DNA from 3 places in the Rhizobium sp. 10PS4 genome. Region 2 is predicted to be linked to each of the others. Evidence: riboswitches for the same ligand, from Rfam matches in the RefSeq annotation. Region 2 holds a riboswitch; each other region holds the start of a gene.
What was found. A riboswitch is a leader RNA that binds a small molecule or an ion and turns the genes downstream of it on or off. The one in region 2 is predicted to bind cobalamin.
Positions count from the first base shown of each region.

Region 1: it holds a riboswitch for cobalamin, as region 2 does, so the genes downstream of both, nrdH (glutaredoxin-like protein NrdH) here and bluB (5,6-dimethylbenzimidazole synthase) in region 2, are expected to answer to the same signal.
Region 3: it holds a riboswitch for cobalamin, as region 2 does, so the genes downstream of both, cobU (bifunctional adenosylcobinamide kinase/adenosylcobinamide-phosphate guanylyltransferase) here and bluB (5,6-dimethylbenzimidazole synthase) in region 2, are expected to answer to the same signal.

Region 1 is NZ_JAWDIW010000027.1:4,553-14,384, reverse strand. Features, by position in the region: gene msrB (peptide-methionine (R)-S-oxide reductase MsrB) at 96-581, shown strand; gene RWJ89_RS32945 (TIGR03862 family flavoprotein) at 632-1,840, opposite strand; gene RWJ89_RS32940 (MerR family transcriptional regulator) at 1,910-2,332, opposite strand; gene RWJ89_RS32935 (heavy metal translocating P-type ATPase) at 2,404-4,614, shown strand; cobalamin riboswitch at 4,857-5,082, shown strand; gene nrdH (glutaredoxin-like protein NrdH) at 5,362-5,583, shown strand; gene nrdI (class Ib ribonucleoside-diphosphate reductase assembly flavoprotein NrdI) at 5,598-6,002, shown strand; gene nrdE (class 1b ribonucleoside-diphosphate reductase subunit alpha) at 5,981-8,185, shown strand; gene nrdF (class 1b ribonucleoside-diphosphate reductase subunit beta) at 8,360-9,334, shown strand; gene RWJ89_RS32910 (adenylate/guanylate cyclase domain-containing protein) at 9,439-9,832, shown strand, end outside.
Region 2 is NZ_JAWDIW010000005.1:212,822-222,653, forward strand. Features, by position in the region: gene RWJ89_RS11420 (hypothetical protein) at 1-312, opposite strand, end outside; gene RWJ89_RS11425 (3-deoxy-7-phosphoheptulonate synthase) at 397-1,464, opposite strand; gene RWJ89_RS11430 (hypothetical protein) at 1,847-2,428, opposite strand; gene RWJ89_RS11435 (methyl-accepting chemotaxis protein) at 2,487-4,361, opposite strand; cobalamin riboswitch at 4,728-4,912, shown strand; gene bluB (5,6-dimethylbenzimidazole synthase) at 4,955-5,641, shown strand; gene RWJ89_RS11445 (SDR family NAD(P)-dependent oxidoreductase) at 5,838-6,584, shown strand; gene RWJ89_RS11450 (DUF2865 domain-containing protein) at 6,702-7,799, opposite strand; gene RWJ89_RS11455 (ribonuclease H family protein) at 8,049-8,582, shown strand; gene RWJ89_RS11460 (NADP-dependent malic enzyme) at 8,647-9,832, opposite strand, start outside.
Region 3 is NZ_JAWDIW010000005.1:53,857-63,688, reverse strand. Features, by position in the region: gene RWJ89_RS10670 (nucleoside hydrolase) at 1-392, opposite strand, end outside; gene RWJ89_RS10665 (cobalamin biosynthesis protein) at 463-882, opposite strand; gene cobO (cob(I)yrinic acid a,c-diamide adenosyltransferase) at 942-1,577, opposite strand; gene cobN (cobaltochelatase subunit CobN) at 1,581-5,717, opposite strand; gene cobW (cobalamin biosynthesis protein CobW) at 5,722-6,771, opposite strand; gene cobU (bifunctional adenosylcobinamide kinase/adenosylcobinamide-phosphate guanylyltransferase) at 6,776-7,300, opposite strand; cobalamin riboswitch at 7,633-8,029, opposite strand; gene RWJ89_RS10640 (chloride channel protein) at 8,284-9,832, shown strand, end outside.

The DNA.
Region 1 (9,832 bases), on a different contig from region 2:
ACATTTCGGTGTTTTGGCGGCCATGGCGTAACAAAAGACCCTCGCTCTCGTAGTTCTGTACGGAAGCAAGGTTTGCCAGACGAGGAGATCCGACCATGCTGAATAGACGATTGTTGCTGATGGGCGCCGCTTTTGGGGCGTTTGCGGTTCAGCTGGGCCTGGCCGGCGAGGCGATCGCCGCCGAGACGTTTGCGGTGACCCACACCAAGGAGGAATGGCGCAAGCTGCTGACGCCGGATCAATATGTCGTCCTGCGCCAGGCGGGGACGGAACATCCCTTCACCAGTGCCTTGCTGCATGAGGAGCGAAAGGGCAATTTCGCCTGCGCCGGCTGCGACCAGGACCTCTTTTCCTCGACCACCAAATTCGACAGCGGCACCGGCTGGCCGAGCTTCTGGGCGGCGCTCGAAAAAGCCGTCGGCACCACGAGCGACACGACTCTCGGCATGGTGCGTAACGCCGTGCACTGCAGCCGCTGCGGTGGGCATCTCGGCCATGTCTTCGATGACGGCCCGAAGCCAACCGGGCTTCGCTACTGCATGAATGGTCTCGCCATGACATTCCGTCCGGTCTCTGCCTGATTGAGGGATGATCTTGTTGTTTTGCCTCAGGGCTGGCGGCCGCCAGCGCTCTAGCGCTGCAGCCAGGCTTCGATGCCGCGGGCTGCCGCCCGGCCGGTCGCCAGGCAGGCGGTGAGGAGATAACCGCCGGTCGGCGCTTCCCAGTCGAGCATTTCGCCGGCGACGAAGGTGCCCGGCAGTGCCTTCAACATGTAGTTTTCGTCGATGCCGGTCCAGCGGATGCCGCCGGCCGAGGAGATCGCCTCGGCGATCGGCCGGGTTTCGATCACCGGCACCGGCAGGGCCTTGATCATGCCGGCGAGGCGCTCCGGATCGGTTCGGTCGCGCTCGGGAGCGAGTTCGCGCAGCAGCGCAGCCTTGACGCCGTTGAGGCCGGCGCCCTTGCGTAGGCGGTTTGAAAAGCTCGATTTGACGTCCTGCCTGGCAAGGTCGCGGCTCAGCCTCTCGATGGTGCGGCCAGGTGCGAGGTCGAGCGTCAGGACGGCGCTGCCATGGTTCAGCAGCCGATCGCGCAACGCGGCCGTATGGGTATAGACGAGGCTGCCTTCGATGCCGCTGCCGGTGATGACGAATTCGCCGGGAAACGTGCCGGCCTCGGACGTGGCGGTGACTGATTTTACCGGCTCGCCGGCGAAACGCTCGCTAAAGTTGCCGCTCCATCCGACGGCGAAGCCGCAATTGGCGGGTTGAAAAGTGTCAATGTCCACACCCCTGCCGGCCAGCCAAGGCACCCAGGCAGCATCGGAGCCGAGGCGCGGCCAGCTTGCGCCGCCGAGCGCCAGCAGGGCTGCGTCGCATTGAACGATGCTGCGCCCTTCGGGCGTTTCGAAAACATAGCCGTCTTCGGCAAAACCGGTCCAGCGGTGGCGGGTGCGCAGCGTGGCGCCCTGTGCCTCCAACCGCCTGAGCCAGGCGCGCAGCAAAGGCGAGGCCTTCATCACCTTCGGGAAAACCCGGCCGGACGAACCGATGAAGGTTTCCGTCCCGAGCTTGCTTGCCCAATTCCTGATATCATCAGGGGTAAACTCATCAAGAGCGGGGCGCAGACGGGCGGAGGCCGCTCCGAAGCGCGTGGTGAAACAGGCATAATCCTCGGAATGGGTGATGTTGAGACCGGACTTGCCGGCCAGCAGGAACTTGCGGGCAAAGGTCGGCATGGCGTCGTAGACCGTCACCGCATGACCGGAACGGGAAAGCAGTTCCGCAGCCGCGAGACCCGCCGGGCCGCCGCCGATGATTGCAATCCGCTTCTGGTTCATTGATATCTTCGCCCGATTCTCTCTGTATTCAGTTTTGGCGCGGGCGCGGATCGCCTGCAAGGGCAGAGATCAGTGGTGCGGATGCGTGCATTGGCCGTGGTCGGCGAGAACCTCGATGACGCGGCATTGGTCGACGCGGCCGTGGCCGCAGCCTTCCACCATGGTTTCCAGCTCGGCCTTCAGCGCCATCAGGCTGCGGATGCGCTGCTCGACCTCGATCAGGCGGGCCTTGGCGATGGCGTCGGCCGAGGCGCAGGACTGGTGCGGATCGTCCTGCAGGGTGAGCAGCGTGCGGATCGCCTCGATCTCGAAACCGAGTTCGCGGGCGTGGCGGATGAAGGCGAGACGGCTGATATCGGCAGGCTCGAAGGAGCGCTGGTTGCCCTCGCTACGGCTCGGGGCCGCGAGCAGGCCGATGCTTTCATAATAACGCACCGTCGGCACCTTGACGCCGCTCTGGCGGGCGGCTTCACCAATGGTGATCTTTTTCATCATTTTCCTCTTGCACCTCTAGTCGCTAGAGGATGTAGGAGGGATGCTTCTATTTGACAAGGAAGCGGATCATGGCTGAGAGCGAGACACGATACCGGGTTGGCGGCATGGATTGCGCCTCCTGCGCAACCAAGATCGATACGGCGGTCAGACGCTTGACGGGTGTCGCCGATGTTTCCGTTTCGGTGATGGCGGGCACGATGACCGTCCGCCACGATGGCAGCAGCGATCTCAAGGCGATCGAGAAGAAGGTGACCGGGCTCGGCTATTCCGTCGCGCCGCTTGCCGGAACCGCTGCGCCTGCTCGTACTCAGGGCTCGCAACATCATCACGACCATGGACATGATCACCGCGATCATCCTCACGATCATGGCGAGAAGGAAATCGAGGGGCTGCACGGGCACGACCATGCGCCGATGGCCGGTCCCTGGTGGCAGAGCAGGAAGGGCCGGCTGACCATCCTTTCGGGTGCAGCACTCGTTGCCGCCTACACCGTCGGCCATCTCGTGCCGGCGATCGCGTCCTATGCCTTCACCGTCGCCATGCTGATCGGGCTGGTGCCGATCGCGCGGCGCGTCATCATGGCCGCCTTCTCAGGAACACCGTTTTCGATCGAGATGCTGATGACGATCGCCGCCGTCGGCGCCGTCATCATCAATGCCGGCGAAGAGGCGGCAACCGTCGTGTTCCTGTTCCTCGTCGGCGAGTTGCTGGAGGGGGTGGCGGCGGGCAAGGCGCGCGAAAGTATCCAGTCGCTGACGGGTCTGGTGCCGAAGAATGCGCTGCTCGAAAACAATGGCCAGACGCGGGAAGTGCCGGCAGAAAGCCTTGCTGTCGGCGCCATCATCATGGTTCGCCCTGGCGACCGTATCTCGGCGGACGGCATCATCATCTCAGGCGAGAGTGCGATCGACGAGGCGCCGGTGACGGGCGAGAGCACGCCGGTGCGCAAGGGCGTCGATGCCGTCGTTTTTGCCGGTACGGTGAATGGCGATGCGGTGCTCAGGGTTCGCGTCACGGCCGCCGCGGCCGACAATACCATCGCCCGCGTCGTCAAGCTGGTGGAGGAGGCACAGGAATCGAAGGCGCCGACCGAACGCTTCATCGATCGGTTTTCGCGCTATTACACGCCCGGCGTGCTCGTGGTCGCAGCACTCGTCGCGGTCGTTCCGCCGCTGCTGTTCGCTGGGCCGTGGGGCGAATGGGTCTATAAGGGCCTTGCCATCCTTTTGATCGGCTGCCCCTGTGCGCTCGTCATCTCGACGCCGGCGGCGATCGCCGCCTCGCTTTCGGCAGGTGCACGGCGCGGGCTGTTGATGAAGGGCGGCGCGGTGCTGGAAACGCTCGGCAAGGTGACGATGGTCGCCTTCGACAAAACAGGCACGCTGACTGAAGGCAAGCCTCAGGTGACTGACATCATTTCCTTTGGCCCGAGCGAGGCGCAGGTGCTGTCGCGCGCGGCGGTGTTGGAGCAGGGTTCCAGCCACCCGCTGGCACTGGCGATCCGCAATCGCGCCAAGGCGGACGGCGTTCCCGTGCCGCCGGCCTTCGAGCTGGAAGCGCTGCCGGGTAAGGGTGTCAGCGGCAAGGTTGGTGGCGAGACGTTGGATCTGCTATCGCCGCCTGCCGCCCGCGAGCGCGGGACGCTCAGCGCGGAACAGGATGCATGCATCACGGCGCTGAACGACGAGGGAAAGAGCGTGTCGGTGCTGCTCGTCAACGGTGTTGCGGCCGGCCTGATCGCCATGCGCGACGAGCCGCGCGAGGATGCCGAGGCCGGGCTCGCTGCCCTCAAATCAGCCGGCGTCAAGGCGATGATGCTGACCGGCGACAACAAGCGGACGGCAGCAGCCGTTGCCGGCATGCTCGGCATCGGCTGGCGCGGCGAGATGATGCCTGAGGACAAGCAGCGGGTCGTCGGCGAATTGAAGCGCCAGGGCTTCGTCGTCGCCAAGGTCGGCGACGGCATCAACGATGCTCCGGCACTGGCCGCGGCCGATATCGGCATCGCCATGGGCGGCGGCACCGACGTGGCGCTGGAGACGGCGGATGCGGCCGTGTTGCACGGACGCGTCGGCGATGTGGCGCGAATGATCGAACTTTCCAAACGCACGATGCGCAACATCCTGCAGAATATCACCATCGCACTCGGGCTTAAGGCGGTGTTCCTGGTGACGACGATCGCCGGCATCACCGGTCTCTGGCCGGCGATCCTCGCCGATACCGGCGCCACCGTGCTGGTGACGATCAATGCGCTGCGGCTGCTTCGGATAAAGATATAACATTTCTGACTTCCTCCCTCCGGCGTTCGTCACCGGGGGGATGTCCTATCGACGATTCGGGCCCAATCTTGAATCGAAAATCGCGGGACCGGCCATAGGGTCGGCTCTCTTCATCGGGGCTTTCTCCACAGCCTGCTTTCCTTAAGCTTTCGTTATCCGTGTTTTTCACAGGAACGTAGCGATTTCAAATCTGTCGTAACGCAATGCACAAACCATCCGTTGACGCGAATTTGGATTGGCGTACTATATCTAGTGTTCGAGGTTCCATCGATTCGTAGGGATCGATGGCTAAGACGGGAATTCGGTGCGTTTCGCCATCATGGCGCGGCAATGCCGGAGCTGCCCCCGCAACTGTAAGCGGCGAGCAACTGTCCGATTTCAGGTCACTGGAGCATGATGCTCCGGGAAGGCTGGGACAGGGTGCTTTGACCCGTGAGCCAGGAGACCTGCCTCGAACGAAACGTCCACGGGCGGGGTGTCCGGAAGGTCGCGTTGCATGGCTGCGGGGAATCTCCGCATCGCGTTTCGCAGGCCCGAACCTTCGCCCCCGAAACCTTCCTATTGAGCCACTTCGGGGTGAAGTCATGTCAGTATCTCAGTTCAGGCCGCCACCCGCTAGAGGTAGAGGGCGGAGTACGCCCAGCGGCTAAATAGCCGCATAGCTCAAATCACCGAGATTTTTCGACGGATATCGACAGATTTCCGATCAATGTCCTGCGTCCCAATCGCGTCGTCACGAGGAATATTATGACCATCACCGTCTACAGCAAGCCTGCCTGCGTCCAGTGCACTGCCACCTACCGCGCTCTGGACCGCCTGGGTGTCGACTATGACATCGTCGATATTTCGCAGGATGCCGAAGCGCTCGATCGCGTCCGCAGCCTCGGCTACATGCAGGCGCCTGTCGTCATCGCCGGCGAGCAGCATTGGGCCGGCTTCCGTCCCGACATGATCAGCGCACTTTCCTGAGCTGAGGACAGACGATGGGGCTGATCGTCTATTATTCCAGCCGATCCGAGAATACCCATCGGTTCGTCGCCAAGCTCGGACTGCGCGCGGCGCGCATTCCGCCAATTGGCGCAGACGCGTTCCAAATTCGCGAACCCTTCGTGCTTGTTGTGCCGACCTATAGCGGCGACGGCGGCAAGGGTGCCGTTCCCAAGCAGGTGATCCGTTTCCTCAACGATGCGGAAAACCGAGGACACATCCGCGGCGTGATCGCTGCGGGCAACAGCAATTTCGGCGAGACCTATGGGCTCGCCGGCGACGTGGTCTCGCAGAAATGCCAGGTGCCTTACCTCTACAGGTTCGAGCTCATGGGCACCGAAGACGATGTCGCCAAGGTCAAACACGGAATGGAACGATTTTGGACACGGGAACAAATCTGACGCGGGATGCGGGCGCAAAACCGCATCACACATTGGCTCATCCCGCCGGCGAACGCCCTTTGAAAGTGGCGGAAGCGCTCGACTACCACGCGCTGAATGCGATGCTGAACCTCTATGACGACGAGGGGCGGATCCAGCTCGACAAGGATCGAATGGCTGCCAAGCAGTATTTCCTGCAGCATGTGAACCAGAACACGGTGTTCTTTCACAATCTCCGCGAAAAGCTCGATTACCTCGTGACCGAGGGCTATTACGAGCAGGAGGTTCTCGACCAGTATTCCTTCAATTTCGTGCGGGATCTGTTCGACCAGGCCTATGCCAAGAAGTTCCGTTTCCCGACCTTCCTCGGCGCCTTCAAATACTACACCAGCTATACGCTGAAGACCTTCGACGGAAAGCGCTATCTCGAGCGCTATGAGGACCGCATCTGCATGGTGGCGCTGGCGCTTGCGCGCGGCGACGAGGCCCTTGCCCGCGACATGGTCGACGAGATCATTTCCGGCCGCTTCCAGCCGGCGACGCCGACCTTCCTCAATGCCGGCAAGAAGCAGCGCGGCGAACTGGTTTCCTGCTTCCTGCTACGCGTCGAGGACAATATGGAATCGATCGGCCGGTCGATCAATTCGGCGCTGCAATTGTCGAAGCGAGGCGGCGGCGTGGCGCTGTCGCTGACGAACATCCGCGAGGCGGGCGCGCCGATCAAGCATATCGAGAACCAGTCCTCTGGTATCATCCCAGTAATGAAATTGCTCGAAGACAGCTTCTCCTATGCCAACCAGCTCGGTGCGCGCCAGGGCGCGGGCGCCGTCTATCTCAATGCTCATCACCCCGACATCATGCGCTTCCTCGACACCAAGCGCGAAAATGCCGACGAGAAGATCCGCATCAAGACGCTGTCGCTCGGTGTCGTTGTGCCCGACATCACCTTCGAACTCGCGAGGAATAACGAGGACATGTACCTGTTCTCGCCCTGTGACGTGGAGCGTGTTTATGGCGTGCCCTTCACCGAGATCTCGGTGACGGAGAAGTACCGCGAAATGGCTGATGATGCCCGCATCTCCAAGAAGAAGATCAAGGCACGCGAATTCTTCCAGGTGCTTGCCGAAATCCAATTCGAGAGCGGCTACCCCTACATCATGTTCGAGGACACGGTGAACCGGGCGAACCCGATCGCCGGGCGCATCTCGATGAGCAATCTCTGCTCGGAAATCCTGCAGGTGAGCGAGGCCAGCGAATATCATGACGACCTCTCCTACAAGCATCTCGGCAAGGATATTTCCTGTAATCTCGGCTCGCTGAACATTGCGGCAGCGATGGATTCGGCCGATTTCGGCAAGACGATCGAGACCTCGATCCGGGCGCTGACGGCCGTTTCCGACATGAGCCACATCTCCTCGGTGCCTTCGATCGAGAAGGGCAATGACGAGAGCCATGCGATCGGCCTCGGTCAGATGAACCTGCACGGTTATCTCGCCCGCGAACGCATCTTCTACGGCTCCGAGGAAGGCGTCGACTTCACCAATATCTATTTCTATACGGTGACCTATCACGCGATCCGCGCCTCGAACCTTTTGGCGGTCGAGCGGCGCCAGAGCTTCAAGGGCTTCGAGGATTCGAAATATGCCTCCGGCGAATATTTCGACAAATATACAGACCGGCTCTGGGAGCCGGCGACGGAGACCGTGAAGGCGCTGTTCGAGACGTCAGGCATCCATATTCCGACGCAGGAAGACTGGGCCGCGTTGAAGAAGGCGGTGATGGCCTCCGGTCTCTATAACCAGAACCTGCAGGCGGTGCCGCCGACAGGCTCGATCTCCTATATCAACCACTCGACCTCCTCGATCCATCCGATCGTCTCGAAGATCGAGATCCGCAAGGAAGGCAAGATCGGCCGCGTCTATTATCCGGCGCCGTTCATGACCAACGACAATCTCGACTATTATCAAGATGCCTACGAGATCGGGCCGGAGAAGATCATCGACACCTATGCGGCGGCGACCCAGCATGTCGACCAAGGCCTGTCGCTGACCTTGTTCTTCCGCGACACGGCAACGACGCGCGACATCAACAAGGCGCAGATCCATGCCTGGAAGAAGGGCATCAAGACGATCTACTACATCCGCCTTCGCCAGATGGCGCTGTCCGGCACCGAGGTGCAGGGCTGCGTGTCTTGTACGCTGTGAGTTGATTTCGGCCGCGAGCCTTTGAGCAATTGGCCCCTCATCCGCCTGCCGGCACCTTCTCCCCGATGGGGAGAAGACATCTGCGGCAAGCGCGACATCCCCTCTCCCCTCGGGGAGAGGGTAGGGTGAGGGGGCTCCGAGCGCCATCAAATCTATTGGAAGGACATAATCACCATGAACATCGCCGTAAAGCCGGTCACCCATGTGCGCGCCGTCAACTGGAACCGCATCGAGGACGAGAAGGATCTCGAAGTTTGGAACCGGCTCACCGGCAATTTCTGGCTGCCGGAAAAGGTGCCGCTTTCCAACGACATTCCCTCCTGGGCAACGCTGACGGCGGCCGAGCAGCAGCTGACCATCCGTGTCTTCACCGGATTGACGCTGCTCGACACGATCCAGAACGGCGTCGGTTCCATCCGGCTGATGGAGGATGCGGCGACGCCGCATGAGGAGGCGGTGCTTTCCAACGTCTCCTTCATGGAGGCGGTGCATGCACGCTCCTATTCCTCGATTTTCTCGACGCTGTGCTCGACGCCCGATGTCGACGATGCCTATCGCTGGTCGGAGGAGAACGAATTCTTGCAGCGGAAATCGGCGGTGATCATGGAGCAGTATCGCTCCGGCGATCCGTTGAAGAAGAAGGTTGCGAGCGTCTTACTCGAAAGCTTCCTGTTCTATTCCGGCTTCTACCTGCCGATGTACTGGTCGAGCCGCGCCAAGCTGACCAATACGGCCGACATGATCCGACTGATCATCCGCGATGAGGCGGTGCACGGCTATTATATCGGCTACAAGTTCCAGCGCGGGCTGGAACGGCTCGGCGACGAGCGGAAGCAGGAGATCAAGGATTTCGCCTTCGAGCTGCTGCTCGAACTCTACGACAACGAGGCGAAATATACCGAAGCGCTCTATGACGGCGTCGGGTTGACCGAGGACGTCAAGAAATTCCTGCATTACAACGCCAATAAGGCGCTGATGAACCTCGGCTATGAGGCGCTGTTCCCGGGTGAGGCGTGCAAGGTCAATCCGGCGATCCTGTCGGCGCTTTCGCCGAATGCCGACGAGAACCACGACTTCTTCTCCGGCTCCGGTTCCTCCTATGTCATCGGCAAGGCGGTGGCGACCGAGGACGATGACTGGGATTTCTGAGGCTTGATCGCCGTCTGCCTCTTATCATTTGATCTCGGATCGCCCACATTCAGCGGAAACTAAATTTGGTCCTCGCCGATGATGTGGCGTAGCGGGAGTTTTTGATGTCGTCTTTTTTGAACAAGGCCGGGACTGCCGTCGAAGCGGGCGAAGGCGTCTGGCCGATCCGCAGAAGACGGATTCTCGACTGGCTGGTGAACGAGACGCGCGGCGAGCGGTTCATCGACAATATCCTGGTGGACATGTGCGAGAAGCTGCTGGCGGCAGGGGTGCCGGTGGCGCGGGCGACATTGCATTTCAGGACGAACCATCCGCAATGGGTAGGTGCCCGCATTCTCTGGAAAGAAGGCCTCGCGGAAGCGAAGATCGACACATTTGCCTATGGTATCGAAAACACGCCGGAGTTTCTGAACAGTCCCGTCAACGCCATCCATCAGGGTTCGGAGGAGGTGCGCAAACGGCTGGAAGGCACAACCGACGGCGACGAGGGTTCATTCT
Region 2 (9,832 bases):
CTGGCTGTCGGCAATTGCGGCGAACTTAGCGCCCATCGCGAGCGGCATTGCGGCCAGCGCCACGAATGCGACGACAGGCCCGAGCACCGGCGTAGTGGTGACGATGGATTGAGCACCGTTGATAGCCGTCTCCACAAGACGAAGGTATTTTCCGACCAAGCCGGCTCCGACGACAAATGACGTGCTCGCGAAAGATGCGCCTGTGTCGGCCCATCTGGTCGCTCCATCATCAGACACCTGCATTTGGCGGCTGTAGCTCGTTGGGATGAATGGGCATGAACTGGCGGTCACAGTCAACGGCAGCGTCGCCATCGGCGTACCCGTGAGATAACCGGGTTGCCCCCACCGCCCTGTAATGGGCGGCGGGTTTCTGCCCGCTGCTTTTAATGCTGACTATCAGGCTGCGACGGCTGCCTTGCGCCGGGCGCGGGCGGACTGCGCCAGGTCTTCCAGCGTCGCCACCGACATATCCCAGTCGATGCAGCCGTCGGTGATGGACTGGCCGTAAACCAGCGGCTTGCCGGAAACGAGGTCCTGGCGGCCGGCAACGAGGTTGCTTTCGATCATCATGCCCTTGATGTCGTTGTTGCCGGCGGCAATCTGCGCTGCCACGGATTTGACAACGAGCGGCTGGTTCATCGGGTTCTTGTCGCTGTTGGCGTGGCTGGCATCGATGAGGATGCGCGGGGCGACGCCGAGCCTGACGGCTTCGCCGGTCACCGCTTCGACGTCGGCAGCTTCATAGTTCGGCCGCTTGCCGCCGCGTAAGATTATGTGGCAGTCCTCATTGCCCCTCGTCGAGGCGATGGCCGCCTGGCCGTCCTTCGTTACTGCCGGGAAGTGATGCGGCTGCGAGGCGGCGAGGATGGCGTCGAGCGCGACACGCACGCCGCCGTCGGTGCCGTTTTTGAAGCCGATCGGGCAGGAGAGGCCGGAGGCGAGCTGGCGATGGATCTGGCTTTCGGTCGTGCGCGCGCCGATCGCGCCCCAGCTGACGAGGTCGGTGATGTACTGCGGCGTGATCGTGTCGAGGAATTCGACGCCGGCGGGAAGGCCCATCGCATTAATGTCGAGCAGCAGACGCCGGGCGATGCGCAAGCCTTCCTCAATGCGGTAGCTGCCGTCGAGATGCGGGTCGTTCATCAGACCCTTCCAGCCGACGGTGGTGCGGGGCTTTTCGAAATAGACGCGCATGACGATCTCGAGATCGCCGGCGAAGCGCTGCCGCTGTTCCGTGAGCCGAGCGGCATAGTCCCTGGCGGCAACGGGATCATGGATGGAGCAGGGGCCGATGACGACGATCAGGCGATCGTCCTCGCCCCGAAGAATCTGGTGGATCGCATCGCGATTGCTGGTCACGGTCTTGCTGACATCAGCATTGCGGGGAATTTCCGCGATGATCTCGGCGGGCTTGGTCAGGGGGGTAATTTCGACGATACGCAGATCGTCAATGGTATCAGACACGGTATGGCTCCTGTTTGGTCATACCGTGCGGAACAAAAAAGCCGCCAGGTAGACTAGCGGCTGTTCGGGTTGTCGTCGCGTCGAATTCAGTTACGCATGGACCCGCATCCGCTCAGAGCAGCGGTACCAATAAAATCGCGAGGCGTAGATTGATGTCATCGACATGGGGCGTGTGTAACGCCACGTCTGCGTGTTGTCACGTAGAATTTTCTGTCTGAAAATCGGGCGCCTTGCGGAAGGTACACCCAGGGAAGCCACAAAGCACGTCGCATTCGATCTCACTCATGCGACGTCTTGCAAGTCTTTGTTTATGCATATCGCCCGAACCGTGCATGCTCCGGGCGATATGCGTTTTCATTGCTTTCGAATGTCGTTCCCGAGCTCAGAGAGCGTCGACGTTCACACCGACGGTGATGGCGCCGATCGGCGTTCCCTTGTCGTCGGATATCGTCACACTTGCCTGCGACTGCAGCGTCTGGGTCGACTCATCCTTTTCGATCTCATCGACGAAGACGGCGTCCTTGCCGGCGCCGAAAGACTTCTGGAACTTGCCCTCGTCGCCCTGCCAGTAGTCGGATGTGGTGTCGCTTTGACCGACATTCAGCCCCTTTGCATCCATGACGAAGATTTCGGTGATCTTGCCGCCGGAAGCTTCCTTCTTTCCCTGAAGGAATTTCGACAGGGCGTTGTTAAGCACGCCGTCAATCATCGAGTGGTCGGAGCCATCGACTTCGGCACGCCACTTCTTGTCGAGGGCGTCGACATCGGCTGCGCTGAGATTGGCGTTGGCAGTGTTCTGCACTTTGACAGCCTCGATGATGGCGGGATCATTGAGCCAGGGCTTGACGTCGCTCGTCACGTAGTCGGAGATCGGGGCAAGCTTGGCATCCTGCGCCATGGATACGCCCATGGGTACGCCAAATGCGGTGCAGGCCAAAAGAAATGCGGGCACGATTTTCTTCATAAGTGTTTCCTTCCGATTATAGGTTGCTGAAGACTAAGGCTATCAAACGAGGATGATGTCAGAACTCCTCCCAGCCGCCGGGAGCAGCGGCAATGGCGGCATTTCCTGCATGCCGCTGGACGAGGGCTCTCGGCTCGGGACGAGATTGGCGGGCGACTTGAACGGGTCTGGGCTGGCTGGCCGCAGACGCGCCGACGACGAACCTGCCGGCCGAGTCCTGCAGAAGGCGTCCCTGCTGCAGTAGTTCCTGGCAGGCCGCGTTGGTTTCCTCGACCATTGCCGCGTTCTGCTGCGTCGCCTGATCCATCTGGTTGATCGCGCCGTTGATTTCCTGCAGGCCCGTCGCCTGTTCGCGATAGGACTGGACGATGGAAGCGATACTGTCGCTGATGCGGTTGATCTGCTCCTCGATCTTCAGCAGGGCGTCGCCGGTTTCGTTCACCAGCCCGACGCCCGCGGCAACCTCTTGACCGGATACATTGATCAGGTTCTTGATTTCCTTCGCTGCATTTGCCGACCGCTGGGCGAGTTCACGCACCTCCTGCGCAACAACCGCAAAACCCTTGCCGGCTTCGCCCGCGCGCGCCGCCTCGACGCCGGCATTCAGCGCCAGCAGGTTCGTCTGAAACGCGATTTCATCGATGACGCCGATGATGCGGCCGATCTGGCTGGACGAGGTCTGAATCCGGTCCATCGCTCCGATTGCATCGCGCACCACCGTTGCCGAGACATGAGCGCTCCGTTTGGTTTCCTCGACCAGCTTGCCGGTATTTTCGGCCCGCTGCGACGATGTTCTGACCGTGGTGGTCACCTCATCCAGTGCGGCGGCGGTCTGTTCCAGTGCTGCCGCCTGTTGCTCGGTCCGCTTGGCGAGTTGATCGGCGGAGGACGCCAGCTCGCTTGACCCACCTTCGACCGCCACCGAGGCCATCTTGATCTCTGTCAGCGCGGCAGCGACTGCTTCGACCATGTTGTTGAAATCCTGCCGCAATTTATCAAATTCGGGGCCGAGATCGGCCAGGTGGATCGAGAAATCGCCGGCGGCAAGCTTTTCCAATGAATTTGCAAGAGCGGTCATTACCAGCCGCTGGGTGTTGCTGGCCTCTTCGGTGAATAATGCGTTGCGCGCCCGTTCGGCATCGAGCGAAGCGGTCTGCTCGGCGGCGGCCTGCTCTCTTTCGACCTTCGCAATTGCCTCGTGGCGGAAGACTTCCAACGCGCGTGCCAGAAAGCCGATCTCGTCGCCGTTTTCCTTGTAGGTCACGGGAGAGGCCAGATCGCCTTTCTGCAATGCGCTAATTCGTTCGCTGATGATCCGGATGGGCCGGCCAACAAGGCTGCGCATGGCGAGAAGGAAGGCGATGACGGCCAAGGCGGTGATCACGGACTGCGTGAGCAGCGATATGAGAACCTTCTGCCTGACTTCAGCAGCGATTTTTTCGACGGACCAGTTGGTAACGATATAGCCGGTGGCCTTGCCTGATTTATCCAGCGGGAGCGGCGCGATGATCGTGACCACACCGGCGGATATTCCGCTGTCGTCGATCGTCGTTTTTTCCGGCTTGGCACTGAGGCTCTTCGCCAGATCGGCCGGTGCGGGCAAACCGTTGATGCCATCGCGTGTCCAGGCGTCTACGGCGGCAGGCTCCGCGTTGAATGCGGCAAACTGCACGAGATCGAGCGAAGGGTCGTCGCGGTAGAGCGAATAGGCTTCACGGACGGCATTCGCCTTGCCCCATTTGACGCCGCCGGCGGCCAGAGAGGCAAACTGCTCCACATCCTTGGACCAGTTGGCCTTGGCGCCATCGATCAATGCCCGGGTTTCGTACATCCACGTATAGGTGGCGAAAGCGGAAATGCCGCAGAGGTTGACGGCAACGATAATCGCCGCCAGCTTGGCGGTCAGAGGCATCGTTTTCAAAAAATGGAACATTCCGCGGCAGCCTAGAATTGCGGCTCAGTCGGAGATGTTCCCGACCGGCGTCTCAATACGGGCATCCACGCTGACGGTCACATCACGAGCCCTCATGCCCATGTCCGGATAGCAACCCAAAACGCGCAAACGCAGTGTGTATTTGATATGTGAATAAATCATAAAGTAGAATGGGATGCCGGAGCACACGCGGGTCATTTCGCTATTGCGCCCGCTGGAGATCTGCCTCGCCCCGCTGGGGAGAAGTGGTATGTCGCGCGTCCGTGTTCCCTACGCCCCGGCCGAAGAAAAGAGACAGATGGCACCGCTTGGCGTGCGGCTAGAATCAACCATCTGGTTCGCGGCTTGCCGCCGCGCCGGTTTGCTGAAATAGATGCGCCGTCAGGTGCCCGTCCAGGCGGGAGAATCGGGAATCCGGTGCAAGACCGGAACGTGCCCAACGCTGTAAGGCCGACGTTTGCCGCTTCATCACGCCACTGGCTTCTCGCCGGGAAGGCTGCGGCAGACGGATGACGCCCAGTCAGAAGACCGGCCTGGCAAGATAGACCGATCCGCGCGGACGGCGGGGCGGTTGCGTTGTTGGGGATTTGACGATGCGACCCTTTGATGAGGATGCCCTTTCGGCGGCGTCCGGTTTTTCCCTGGCCGAACGCGAGGCCGTCTATCACGCGATCATGACGCGGCGCGATGTTCGCAGCCAGTTTCGACCTGATCCTTTGCCTGACGATGTTGTGCAGCGGCTGCTGACGGCCGCTCACCACGCACCCTCCGTCGGCTTCATGCAGCCGTGGAATTTCATTCTGGTGAAAAGTGCCGCTGTGCGGGCGCGCGTCCGGGACGCCTTTGCGAGTGCCAACGAGGAGGCGGCGCAGATGTTTGCCGGCGAGCGGCAGCAGGCCTACCGCGCCCTCAAGCTCGAAGGCATCGTGGAGGCGCCGCTCGGCATATGCGTGACCTGCGATCCCACACGCAGCGGCAGCGTGGTGCTGGGGCGCACCCACAATCCGAGAATGGATTCATACTCGACCGTCTGCGCCATCCAGAATCTCTGGCTTGCGGCGCGGGCGGAAGGCGTCGGCATCGGTTGGGTCAGCATCTTCCGCGAAGGCGACCTGAAAACCATTCTCGGCATACCCTCTCATATCGAAGTAGTCGCCTGGCTCTGTGCCGGTTTCGTCGATCGGCTCTATGACGAGCCGGAACTCTCCGTCAAAGGCTGGCGGCAGCGGCTGCCGCTGGAGGATCTGGTCTTCCATGATGGATGGGGACTGAACATCTAGGGCAGTGCGGTGGAGCATGGCCTCAATCGCACAGTCACGACAGTCAAGGTGAGCAAACCGATGTCGGGTATCGCCGACGCCGGGCGAGGGCGAGGTATCTTTATTCCGGGCCTTTATATCGATACGCTGAAGGCGAATCCCGGCATTTCCGAGAGATACTCGGCTATCGGCGGCTCGATCGGAGGATAACGGCCCAATGAACATGATCGACTTGAAGGAACGCATCATCGTGATCACAGGCGGTGCGCGCGGCATCGGCTACGCTATCGCAGAGCGCGTCATCCAGTCTGGTGGCAAGGTGGCAATCTGGGACCTGAACGAAAACATGGCGAAGGACAGCGCTTCCGCTCTCGGCTCCGGCACCGTCGCTTTCGGCGTCAACGTTGCAGATTCCCAATCAGTCAAAAACGCGGCGGCGACTACCGAGGAGATTTTTGGCCGTATCGACGGCCTCGTCAATTCCGCCGGGATTACCGGTCCGGTTAAGCCCACGATTGAATACGATGTCATCGAGTGGAAAGATGTTGTCGATGTCTGCCTGACGGGAACCTTCAACTGCTGCCGCCACGTCGTTCCGGTCATGTTAAAGCGCGACTACGGGCGGATCGTGAACATCTCCTCGGTGGCGGGCAAGGAAGGAAATCCGAACATCGCTGCCTATAGCGCAGCGAAAGCCGGTGTGCTGGGCTTCACCAAGTCTCTTGGCAAGGAACTCGCAAAGACGGGGATCGCCGTGAACGCGGTAACGCCGACCACAGCAAAGACACCTATATTGGACGGGCTGACACCGGAATTTATCGAATATATGCGCGTGCGCATTCCGCGCGACCGTTTTGTTGAACTTCATGAGATCGCTTCGATGGTCGTCTGGCTGCTCTCCGAAGAGAACTCCTTCACCACCGCATCGACGTTCGACCTGAGCGGTGGTCGTACGACCTATTGACCATGCCCAAGCTGTCCGCATTCACATCCCGCCGCTCGTTCACGCGACATTGCCGTCATCTCATGCACCCCGGCATAACGCCGCCATGGCTCGGCCACCGCCGTTCCAGCTGTTCGATCACTGCTGCTGTTGCGGCTGCGGACCTGACGTTGCTGGGTTGGCGAGATCGATCGAGCCCTGATCTCCGGCCAGAAATTGCGGGCCGACCTGACGGACACGGTTTTGCGTCGGATCATAGGGGCGCTCGGGAACGGATGGTTGCGGCGCGGCGGTTGCGGGATTCTTCGCCGTGGGGTTGGTGCGGATGGTGGTGATCGAGCCCTGCTGCGGCGGTTCGCTCACCGCCTGCTTGCCGCGCATCTCCTCGTAATAGGCGGTGAGATTGCAGGCGCAAGAGGACTTTTCCCCGGGCGTACGGTTCTTGTAGGCAAAGGCGTTTTTCATGGCGCTGTAAGGCGTGCCCATTGCGACCGAGATCATGTTCGAGGCTTCGGTGCTCGTCACATCACGATAGAACAATTCGGTCTCGATGCCCGGGCACATCTTGGCGCAGGTCTGGGCGTCGCGGCCGAAATCAACCGACGTGGCGTTCGAGCTGATCGGGAAGAAGCCGCCGTCGCAGCTGCGCACGCACATGGTGCTGACTGGCGACAGCATGTCGGCCCGCGGCAGGCCGTAACGCGGATCAACCTCTTCACCGCCGCCGAGCGGGATGAAGGTATCGGTGCGCATCGCCTGTTCCTCGACACTCGGGGCGGGGTCGGCGGCGCTGCGCTCGTCGGGGGCATAGAAGTTTTCGCTGTTGCAGCCATTGCGGTCGAGGGCAGCCATCAGCTCGCGGCGGGGCTGGTCGTTGTCGCTGCCCCGGCCGAGCAATTCGCCACGGCGGTCCTGGAGATAGCGAATGTTGTCGATCATCCTGACTTCGGCCTGCGAGAGTTCGGCGCAGTAATCGGCATTCTCGCCGCCGATCACGACCATGCTGCCCGACGTGCAGTCATTGCTGCGCAGCTCATTGCGGACCTTTCGCAACTCGAGGTTCTGCTCGGCCATGGCGCTGGCATATTGGCGCGCTTCCGGGCCGTTGCCATTGCCGATCGATCGCGGCAAGTCGGCGAGGCGGCCGCGCAGGTCCTCACAGACAGCGCTGCTTTGCGCGGCGGCAGGCGCCGAAAAGGCAAGGAGAAGAGCAAGAGACAGGTTTCGGCGTTTCACGGCGTCGTCCCGGAATGAGCAAAGAATTGATCGGTCGATTGCGGCGTTGATCGCCGCCAGTTCTCTTAGGGTATTTCTCTTAATAAGCTGGGATAAATTCCTAGCGTATTTTCGCGATTTTATCCAGCGGACCGCTGGAGACCCAGTGTTTGATTATGAAGAGGCTACCGATTGTAATCAACGAGGCCAAGTGCTCCACTCCAATCTCCTGCGTCGCTTGGGGAACGTACTCATATCCGGACGTCGAAAATGACAGGTGTTGCCAATGAACTCAGCTCCCCCGCAACGACAGTCGGGCTGCCGGAAACCCAACACGGCTTCCACGTCTTCGTGGACGGTTGTTATGAACCCGGTTCCGGGCGCGGGGGATGGGCTTTTGTCGTTTATCGTGATGCGGCGGAAATTGCGTCCGGCTTCGGTGGCGCCGAAGATTCCGCCAATAATTCGATGGAATTGACCGCCGTGCTCAGGGCGGCAATCTGGATCAACAGCGAGGCAAACGGCGAGCCCGCGACCATCTGGTCCGATTCCGTCTACGCCATCAAAGGCTGCAACAGCTGGCGACATATCTGGAAGAACAACGGCTGGAAGAAAAGCAGCCCGAATGGGAATGCCCGAAGGCGAACGATCGCCAATGCGGAACTCTGGAAGGCGGTCGATCTTCAGCTATCCCAGAATGCGCTGATGACCATTGTCTGGTGCAAAGGCCATTCCGGCATTGCCGGCAACGAACGCGCGGATGCGCTCGCAGATAAAGGGCGCCTGTCGATACGGAGTGCCTGAGACGGCATCAGGACATGTGTCGGGACGACTTCAGGGTCTTTACGCTGTGTTGCGGACAACCAGCTCAAGCCGGTTGCGATGCCTCGACGACGGCGAGTGCCGCCATATTGACGACGCCGCGGGAGGTGACAGAGGGGGCGAGGATGTGGGCGGGCAGGGCGGTTCCGAGCAGGATCGGGCCGACATGCAGGCCGTCGGTCATCGACTTGACCACACCGAGGGTGATGTTGGCAGCATCGAGGTTCGGGAAGACCAGGAGGTTCGCCTCATCGTGCAGCGTCGTGTCCGGCATGACGCGCTTGCGCAGTGCTTCGGTGATGGCGCTTTCGCCGTGCATTTCACCGTCGACCTCAAGGTCGGGCGCGGCTTCGCGCACGAGCTGCAGGGCGTTGCGCATCTTCGTCGCGCTTTCGGACTCACGCGAACCGAAATTGGAATGCGAGACCAGGGCGGCGCGCGGGGTGAGGCCGAAACGGCGGATTTCCTCGGCCGCCAGCACTGTCGCCTCGGCGACCTCCTCGGCGGTCGGATTGAAGGTGACATAGGTGTCGGTGAAGAAGGTGGCGCCGCGCTGCGAAATCATCAGGCTGAGGGCTGAGAAATCGCGGACATCCTTGCGCTTGCCGATGATCAGGCGGACGTCGCGAAGATGCTTCTCGTAACGGCCTTCCAGGCCGCAAATCAGCGCGTCGGCCTCGCCGCGCCTCAGCGCCAGCGCGCCGATGACTGTCGTGTTGGTACGCACGATGGTGCGGGCAGCTTCCGGGATGACGCCGCGGCGGCCGACGAGGGAGAAATAGAGATCGACATATTCGCGGAAGCGCGGATCGTCTTCCGGATTGATGACTTCGAAATCCTGCAGCGGGCGGATGCGCAGGCCGTAGCGCTTCAGGCGCGTCTCGATGACTTGCGGGCGGCCGATCAGGATCGGTTCGGCAAGGCCTTCTTCGAGCAGCACCTGGGCGGCGCGCAGCACGCGCTCGTCCTCACCTTCGGAAAAGATGACGCGCTTGCGCTCGGCGGTCTTGGCGGCGGTAAAGATCGGCTTCATGACGAAGCCGGAGCGGAAGACGAAGCGGTTCAGCTGGTCGAGATAGGCGTCGAAATCCTGGATCGGACGGCGCGCCACGCCACTCTGTTCGGCGGCCTTGGCGACCGCAGGCGCGATGCGCAGGATCAGGCGCGGATCGAAGGGCGAGGGGATCAGGTAATCGGGGCCGAAGACCGGGGTCTCGCCGGAATAGGCGCGG
Region 3 (9,832 bases), 160 kb from region 2:
TTGGTCATTCGGCCGACGGCGACGAGGCGTACCTCGCCCGGATGGGCGCGCACCGTGTCGATGATGAAGCGATACGCCGGCCGCGGATCGAGCGGCAGGTCGACCGTCTCCGGCACGTCGATATCGCCGAGACCGTTATCGCCATGCACCATGGCCGGCCATGGCCGCTCCGCGCGCGCGGAATCGATGGTGACGCTGGCGCCTTTGGAAACGGGTGCCGGAATATTCCACTCGCTCTTGAGGAAGAGCGCATTGCGCGTCGTCGTCTCGACCGAGGCGTTGCCGAAGACCGTGGTGATGCCGAGAAGGTCGATTTCGGGATGACGGTGCAGGAAGAGAAGCGCCATGGCGTCGTCGACGCCAGGGTCGGTGTCATAAATGACCTTGTGCATGAGATATCCTCTAGATGTGAACCGTGAGGCTGCCGGACGGCGCCGCGAATTGGCGCCAACATAACGCCGATCAGGCTTTCTGCAACCCGCTGCGGGCCACTGCCGCCGTCGCATGTGCAGATTTGATCTTGGCGACAGCAAGCTCGGCATCCGGCCCCGCCGCAGCCAGCGCCGCACCCTCGGCGACACCATGGCAGCCGACGCGGGCAAAGACGATCGCGGAGGGATTCGCGAGCCGCGGCGTCTCCTCTTCCAGCCGCCCGGCGGCAAAGAATACCGCCGGCACAGAGAAATGGGCGGCGACTGAAAGCACCGCGGGCTCGTTCGTGCGGCTATCGATCGAGGCGACGGCCGCAAGGGCCTCCCAGCTGACCCCGGCCTCGCGAAGCGCCTGTTCGGCTAGCGCCAACACCTCCTGTGCCGGCGTGCCGCGCTCGCAGCCGAGCCCGAGGACGAGGCGCCGGACGGCGTCGAATTTCACTTCACCCATGATGAACGCCCCACCACCAAGGTTTTCGCGCACTATCGACATCAACAAGTCCCGGATGTTTAGAACTCCACACCCGGCTGCCCTTTGATGCCGGAGCGAAAGGGGTGTTTGACGAGCTCCATCTCGGTCACCAGATCGGCGATTTCGATCAATTCTTCCTTGGCGTTGCGCCCCGTCAGCACGACATGCGTCATATGGGGCTTCTCGCTCTTCAGAAAGGCGACGACTTCGTTGGTGTCGAGATAGTCGTAGCGAAGCGCGATATTGATCTCGTCGAGCAGCACCATGGAATTGCGCTCGTCGCGGATCAGCTCCTTGGCCTTTTCCCAGGCGGCGGAGGCTGCGGCGACATCGCGGGCGCGATCCTGCGTTTCCCAGGTAAAACCCTCGCCCATCGTGTGGAACTGGCAGAGATCGGAGAAATGCTTCTCGATCAGGTCGCGCTCGCCGGTCCACATCGCGCCCTTGATGAACTGCACGACGGCAGACGGCTTGCCATGGGCGATGTGGCGGAAGATCATCCCAAAGGCAGACGAGGACTTGCCCTTGCCCTTGCCCGTATGGACGATGATCAGCCCCTTGCCATCCGTCTTGGTGGCCATGATTTTGTCGCGCGCGGCCTTCTTCTTCGCCATTTTCTCGGCGTGGCGTGCATCATCCTTGCCGGTTTCGTTTTCCGGGATCTCGTCACTCATAGCTCACCTCATTCTGTTGTTTGCAGCCAGGTGGAACCGGGCCGAATTGCTGCGCGGCGTCCAGAGGCTGCGTTCGATCGCCTCGCACAGCCGCTCTCTCATTTCGTCGAATGCCGCAGGGTTCTTCTCGATCATGAAGTCGCGCACGCCGGCATCGGCGACAAAGGCTTGGTAGACGGCCTCGAAATGATGTTCGCCGACTGCGCCCGTCGTCGCCGAAAAGGCGAAGAGATAATCGACCGTAGCGGCGATCTCGGCAGCGCCCTTGTAGCCGTGACGCATGACGCCCGCGATCCATTTCGGATTGACGACGCGCCCGCGCACGACCCGGCCGATCTCCTCCTCCAGCGAGCGGATCACCGGCTTTTCCGGTCTGGAATGGTCGTTGTGATAGATCGAAGGGCGCGCGCCGGCGAGCTGTTCGGCCGCCGCCGCCATGCCGCCCTCGAACTGGTAATAATCATCGCTGTCGAGCAGGTCATGCTCGCGATTGTCCTGGTTCTGGATCACAGCCTGCACCGAGCGCAGCCGCTCCTCGAACAGGCCGCGTTCGGCCTTGCCCTCCTCGCCGGCACCATAGGCATAGCTGCCCCAGACGAGATAGGCCTCGGCGAGATCGGCGCGCCGCTCCCAGCCCTTTTCGTCGATCAGCGCCTGCAGGCCGGCGCCATAGGCGCCGGGCTTCGAGCCGAAGACGCGGTAGGCCGCCCGGCGCTTTGCCGAGACTTCATCAAGACCGGCAGCCGCAAGCCTTGCCGCCTCGCCGCGCATGCGCTCGGCAATGGGATTGTCGGCAGCATCCTCCTCCAGCGCGCCCACGGCGCGGATCGCCTTGTCGAACAGCGCGATCTGCTCGGGAAAGGCATCGCGGAAGAAGCCGGAGATCCTGAGCGTTACGTCAACGCGCGGCCGGCCGAGCATCGCCGGCGGAATGATCTCGTAGCCGGTGACACGGCGCGAGCTCATGTCCCAGAGCGGCTTGACGCCGATCAGCGCCAGGGCCTGGGCGATATCGTCGCCGCCGGTGCGCATGTTTGACGTGCCCCAGGCCGTCAACCCGAAGGAGACAGGCCATTCGCCGTGATCCTGCACATAACGGCGCACCAGCAGCTCCGCGGATTTCTTGCCGAGCTCGTAGGCCGCCGGCGTCGGCACGGCGCGGCTGTCGACCGAATAGAAATTGCGGCCCGTTGGCAAGACATCCGGCCGCCCGCGCGTCGGCGCACCCGAGGGTCCGGGTGCGACGAAGCGGCCGTCGAGCCCTTTGAGCAATCCTTCGATCTCGGCCGAGCCGCAGGCGAGGATGGAGGGCTTGAGGCGGATCTCGATCTCGGAGAGCACCAATCTGCTTTGGGACCAGAGGGTCGGGCACTCCATTTCACCGGAAACGAACTTTGCCGCCAGCAGTTCGATGCGCTCGACGGTATCTCCGTTGGTTCGCCATGGGGCATCGAGGATATCGGCGAGAATCTCAGGTCGCGGTCCGGTCCAAACGGCGGCCATGTCGGTGTCGAGAGGGTCGAAAGAAGCCCCCTCCCCAACCCCTCCCCACAGGTGGGAGGGGCTTGCAGGATGCGCCGTCTCAACATCAGCTTTGGCAACTGAGTCTGCCGCAAGCGCGGAGGTAAGTCCCTCCCCCTTGTGGGGAGGGGTTGGGGAGGGGTTTTTTACCTGGCGAAGGGGTGAGGCGTTTCCGAACGCATCCACCGCAATCGCCCGCTGCAAACTCGCATCCCCACCCTCACCCAGCCCGCGCGCCACCCGCGCCAAAGCCACGGTGAGGTCCGTCAGCAGCCGCCCCTCTGGCGACACACCGAACACATGCAGTCCATCGCGGATCTGCATTTCCTTGAGGTCGCAGAGATAGGCGTCGAGCTTCTTCAGCGCCTCGCCCTCGCTTTCGTCCTTGGCGATGCCGGCATCACGGTCGAGGCCGATATCGGTGACGAGATCGAGGATCTGACGGCTGAGCAGACGGATGCGGCGGGGATCGCCGCCGGAGGCCTCGTAATATTCGTCAACCAGCGCCTCCAGATCCTTCAGCGGCCCGTAACTCTCGGCCCGCGTCAAAGGCGGCGTCAGGTGGTCGATGATGACGGCAGCACTGCGGCGCTTGGCCTGCGTGCCCTCGCCTGGATCGTTGACGATGAAGGGATAGAGGTGCGGCAGCGGACCGAGGATCGCCTCGGGATAACAGCTTTCAGACAGCGCCAGCGCCTTACCCGGCAGCCATTCGAGATTGCCGTGTTTGCCCATATGGATGACGGCATGGGCACCGAACTCGCGGCGCAGGAAAGCATAGAAGGCGAGATAGCCGTGCGGCGGCACGAGATCCGGCGAATGATAACTTTCCTTCGGATCGATATTATAGCCACGCGCCGGCTGGATGCCGACGAGTAAGTCGCCGAAACGGGCGAAAGGCAGGGCGAAGACGCCCTCGCGAAAATACGGATCGTCTTGCGGGCTGCCCCAGCGGGCTCTCACCTCATCCTGAATCTTATTGGGAAGAGATTCCAGGAAGCCGTTGTAGCGACTCAGAGAAAGCGTCTCGCGGATGATCTTTCCGTCGGAACCGGAATTGGTCGGCCCTTCCATCAGGTGGCGGATCAGCGCGTCCCCGTCGGCCGGAATCTCGGCGACCGGATAACCCGCCGCCCGCATGGCGCGAAGCACCTCTATGGTGCCGGCCGGCGTATCCAAGCCGACGCCGTTGCCAAGTCGACCGTCGCGGTTCGGATAATTCGCCATGACGAGCGCGATGCGCCGGTCGCCGGCGGAAGTCTTCCGCAGCCGTGCCCAATTGGCGGCAAGCTCCGCCGTATAATGCACCCGGCCGGCCTCGGCCTGGCTGGCGACGATATTGGTCTCGACGGCAGCATCGTAGCGCGCCGCCGTCTTGAAAGAGATCGCCCGCGCCAGCACCCGGCCGTCGACCTCGGGAAGCGCCACGTTCATGCCGAGATCGCGCGCCGACAGGCCTTGTGAGGAAGAGAGCCATGCCTCCCTCGACGAGGCCGACAGGATCGCCTGAAGCACGATCGCTTCATTCGCCTCCAGCACCGTCGCCTGCCGGTCCGCACCCGGTGCGGAGACCGCAAAGCCCGTCGTGTTGATGACGACATCGGGTTTCAGCGTCGAAAACACGCTTTCGAGAATGCCTGTGGAGATGGGATCCTTGAGGCTGTAGGCAAAGATCGGCAGCGGACGGAGGCCGAGTGCGGCCAGTGCCTCGACGAGCGCTTCGATCGGCCCGGTCTCGCCGCTTTGGACGAGGGCGCGGTAGAAGCTGATGGCGACGATGGGAGGTGCCTGTTGCGTCGAGTTCGTAGTACCCCCCTCTGTCCTGCCGGACATCTCCCCCACAAGGGGGGAGATCAGGGATGAGAGGTCTCGCTCCATCTCTTCGGACGAAAGTGCGGCAGCCTCCAACGTTTCTTTTTTGGGAAGCCTTAGCGACTTGCCAATCTCCCCCCTTGTGGGGGAGATGTCCGGCAGGACAGAGGGGGGTATCTCGAGCTCGGCGGATAAGGCGGGCACCACGCGCGAAGACACCTCCGCAACAACCCGCCGCCACTCCTCAACCCCGATCAACCCGCGCCCCGGCCACCAGATGCCCGCCTTCATCAAAGGCACGGCCGGAGCCGGCTTCTCCACGCCAGACAGCATCGCCTCGGCATAGTCGAGAAACGCCCGCGCGTTGGCATCGCCACCCTCGATCAGATAGGCCCAGAGCGCGTTGAGATCGTCGAGGTGAATGTTGGAGAAAGGCACCAGCCCCGCATCCGGCCTGGCGTCACCCGGCAGCACCGCGATCAGCGCACCGGCGCGCGCTGCTGCCGCATGCAGCGCCTCCAGCGCATAATGAAAGTAGCTGGCACCGCCGAGCGCACGCACGATGATCAGCTTGGCATGCCGCGCCGTGCGCTCGACATAGGTGTCGACCGACATCGGGTGCTTGAGGCTCATCAGGCTGGCGAGCCGGAGCGAAGGCCCCGCCCCGCGCTCGCGATGGGCGGTTGCGATGGCGGCAAGCTCGCTGTCGGCCGCCGACAGGAACAGGATGTCGCCCGGCGTCTGCCCAAGGTCGATTGCCTCCTCGCCGTCGCTGATCGTTCCCTGTTGAGCCAGAAGCAGATGCATCGCGTTAGGCCAGCGCTTCGATCGCCGCTCTCACCGCGTCCTGATCCATTTCGTGCAGGCCGATGACGACGAGGCGCGTGGCGCGCCTTTCGCCAGACGTCCAGGCGCGGTCGAAATAATGGTCGATCCGGCTGCCGACGGCCTGGAGCTGCAGGCGCATCGGCTTGCCCGAGACATCGACGAAACCCTTGAGGCGCAGCACGTCATGGGCGGCAATGATGCCTTTCAGCGCTTCGATGAAGCCGGCCGGATCGGCAATGGGTCCGAGCTCAACGACGAAGCTGTCGAATTCGTCATGGTCGTGCGGCGCACCATCCTCATGCTCCAGCTCGTGATGCGACTTGCGATTGGCAACATCGTCCTCGGTGCCGATGCCAAGGCCGAGCAGGATGCCGGCCGACACCTCGCCGTTCCGCGCCTCAATCATCACAGGCTTGCGCACAGTGCGGGAGGCGACCTCGTCGCGTACCCTGACAAGGCCGGCGGCATCGATCAGGTCGGTCTTGTTGAGCACGATGAGATCGGCGCAGGTCAGCTGATCCTCGAACAGCTCCTCGATCGGGCTTTCATGATCGAGCGATTCATCCTCGGCGCGGCGCGCATCGACGGCATCATGGTCGTCAGCGAAACGGCCGGCGGCAACGGCAGCGCTGTCGACCACCGTGATGACGCCGTCGACGGTCACCTGGGTGCGAATGTCGGGCCAGTTGAAGGCGGCGACCAGCGGCTGCGGCAAAGCAAGACCAGAAGTCTCGATGACGATATGGTCGGGCCGCTGTTCGCGTTCGAGCAGCTTCGTCATCGTCGGAATGAAGTCGTCCGCAACGGTGCAGCAGATGCAGCCATTGGTCAGCTCGATAATGTCCTCCTCGGTGCAATTCTCCGCACCGCAGCCCTTCAGCACGTCGCCGTCGACGCCGAGATCGCCGAATTCGTTGATGATCAGCGCGATCTTCTTGCCGCCGGCATTGGTGAGCAGGTTGCGGATCATCGTCGTCTTGCCGGCGCCAAGAAAGCCGGTGATGACGGTTGCGGGAATTTTTTGCTGGTTCATGGACTTAACCCTTCATTTTCAGCGGCAGGCCTGCCGCGATGAAATAAACTTCGGCGGCCTTCGCCGCGATCGATTGGTGCAAACGGCCGGCATGATCGCGAAAATCCCGCGCCATGCGATTGTCGGGCACGATGCCGAGACCGACCTCGTTGGAAACGAAAACGAGCCGCGCTTTCGCGGCGGGAAGGAAATCGGCAAGGGCGGCAAATTCCGTCGCCATGTTCCGCTCCTCCATCATCAGATTGGTGACCCAGAGCGTCAGGCAATCGATCAACACGATGCGCACTTCGCCGTCGATGGCGGCGAGCTTGCCGACCAGATCGAGCGGCTCTTCATGCGTTGTCCAGGACGGACCCCGGTCGGCCTTGTGTTGGGCGATGCGCGCCTGCATCTCCTCGTCCCAAGCGCGGCCGGTCGCGAGATAGTGGCGATCGAGGCCGGTTGCCGTGACGAGGTCTTCGGCGAAACGGGATTTGCCCGAGCGTGCGCCGCCGAGGATGAAGACGGTGTTGGATGGGGCGTCCGTCATGCGCAAGCGGCCTCCAGAAGAAACGCGGCGTCGCCCCACTCTCTTCCCTCATTCCTGTGCTTGTCACAGGAATCCAGCCGCGGCGCGTCCGCGCCGTGAATGACTCTATGCCCCCGTGAAATGATTCTTCTGTGCCCAAGGACTTGGGCACGCTGGATTCCTGTGACAAGCACAGGAATGAGGGAGGAGAGGAAAGTGCGTCCCAAACACACCGGGCCAAGAGGTGCCGAAAAGGCACCTCCCCGTCGCGCCGCACCAGGCCACGCCGAATTCAATCGTTCAGCCAAGACAACCTCCGTGCTGGCAACGGGCATAGTGCCCAGGGTTAGGCTTCTCGCCCGGCACGCATGGCAGGTCTCCTGGCTCGCGGTTATCGGCCGCGATCGGGGCAGACCGGAAACCGGTCGCCCTGATCGTGCCAGCGGATCATCCTCGCCTTCCCGGCCGCATCAGTGAAAAGGTGGACGATTCGTAGACTTGAGAGGCGTCCGACCCCGGTTGATCACCATGCATATCCAGTGGCTTTTCCGGCACACCACCTGTCCCGCCCGCTTGCATTATTGCAAGCTGTCAGCCGGAAGGGCTTAGTGCCGGATGGAAGACCCTGACCGCTCTACAGTCGCGGGGTCGGCTGTGATGAAGGCGCCCGGCTTGGGTCCGCCCCGTCACATTCCCTTTTCATCCGGAAGGGCGTAACACCGATCCGGAACCATCCGTTATGTCAGGATGGTCAGTCGACCATCCGTTATCGGGATGGTTAGGCAAGCGCAGGGGTGAAGTCAACCGGGCTCGGCGGTCGACCAGTTGACGGCCACCCGGTATGGCCTGCTCCAACACGACTTACTCTACCTAAAACATCGTCATTTATCAGAGACTTACGTCACAAATATTTATCCCGCCCGCCGGGTTTTCGCCGCAATTGCGTCGCAAGCGGACTGCGCCTTCGCCCTTGACCGGGCCTCTCCCTGCCTAGTTGTCTTGCCATGCTTATGAAATTGGATCGGCGCCGTTTCCGCGCGCTGCGCGTTTTCTTCGATCCGGGACGCCTGCGGGCTCTGACCCGGCGCAGCGAGGTCGGCCTGTCGCTGGCGGGCGCCGTCGTCGGCATCATCTCGGGTCTCGCCGTCACCGGCATGAGCTACGTCTCCAACGAGCTGCATCAGTTGGTCTTCGGCATCGCCGACAGCGAAAGATTGAGCTCCTCCGAGATCGAGAACAAGCTGCTGCTGCTCACCGCCCCCGTCATCGGCGGCGCCCTGCTCGGCCTGCTGCTTTTCGTGCTGGCGAAACGGCGCAAGAAGCCGATGGTCGACCCGATCGAGGCCAATGCGCTGCATGGCGGCCGCCTGTCCCTGACCGACAGCATCATCGTTGCCGTGCAGAACCTGATCTCCAACGGTTTCGGCGCCTCCGTCGGCCTGGAGGCCGGCTATACCCAGCTTGCCGCCGGCCTCGCTTCGAAATTCGGTCTGAAGCTGCAGCTTCGCCGCTCGGACCTGCGCACCCTCGTTGGCTGCGGCGCGGCGGGCGCCATCGCCGCCGCCTTCAACGCGCCGCTGACCGGCGCCTTCTATGCTTTCGAGCTGATCATCGGCACCTATACGATCGTCTCGCTGACGCCGGTCGTTGTCTCAGCCCTTGTCTCCACCCTGATCGCAAGACTGCTCGCCGGCAGCGATTTCACCATCGATATCGGCAGCTTCGGCTCGGTCGTGCCGGCCGATTATATCCCGGCGCTGCTGCTCGGCACTTTCTGCGCTGGTGTCGGCATCCTGATCATGCAGGGCGTCGCCTTTGTCGAGGAGCTGGCGCGCAAGAGCTCGATCGCCCCACCCTTCCGCCCGGCACTCGGCGGCATCATCGTCGGGCTGCTGGCGATGATCTCGCCGCAGGTGCTCTCGGCCGGCCACGGCGCGCTGCATCTCAACCTTTCCCGTGACGTGGCAATCCCGACGCTGATCGGCCTCTTCCTCTTGAAATCCTTCGCCTCGGCGATCTCGATCGGCTCCGGCTTCAGGGGCGGGCTGTTCTTCGCTTCGCTGTTCATGGGCGCCCTGCTCGGCAAACTCTTTGCCTATTGCGGCCCTTATTTCGCCGATGCGACGCTGACGCCCGTCATCTATGCCGTGGTCGGCATGAGTTCGCTTGCCGTCGCCGTCATCGGCGGGCCGCTGACCATGACGTTCCTGGCGCTCGAAATCACCGGCGATTTTCCGATCACGGCGCTGGTACTCGCTGCCGTCATCACCTCCTCGCTCGTCGTGCGTTCGACCTTCGGCTACTCCTTCGCCACATGGCGCTTCCACCTGCGCGGAGAAAGCATCCGCAGCGCCCACGACGTCGGCTGGATACGCAATCTGACGGTCGACAAGCTGATGCGCGCCGACGTCAAAACGGCAAGGGCGGGCATCTCGCTGGAGGAATTCAAGCAGGCCTTCCCGATCGGTTCGACCCAACGCGTCATCCTCGTCGAGGAGAGCGACAAATATACGGGCCTCGTGCTGGTGCCGGAGATCTACGCCAACCCGACCG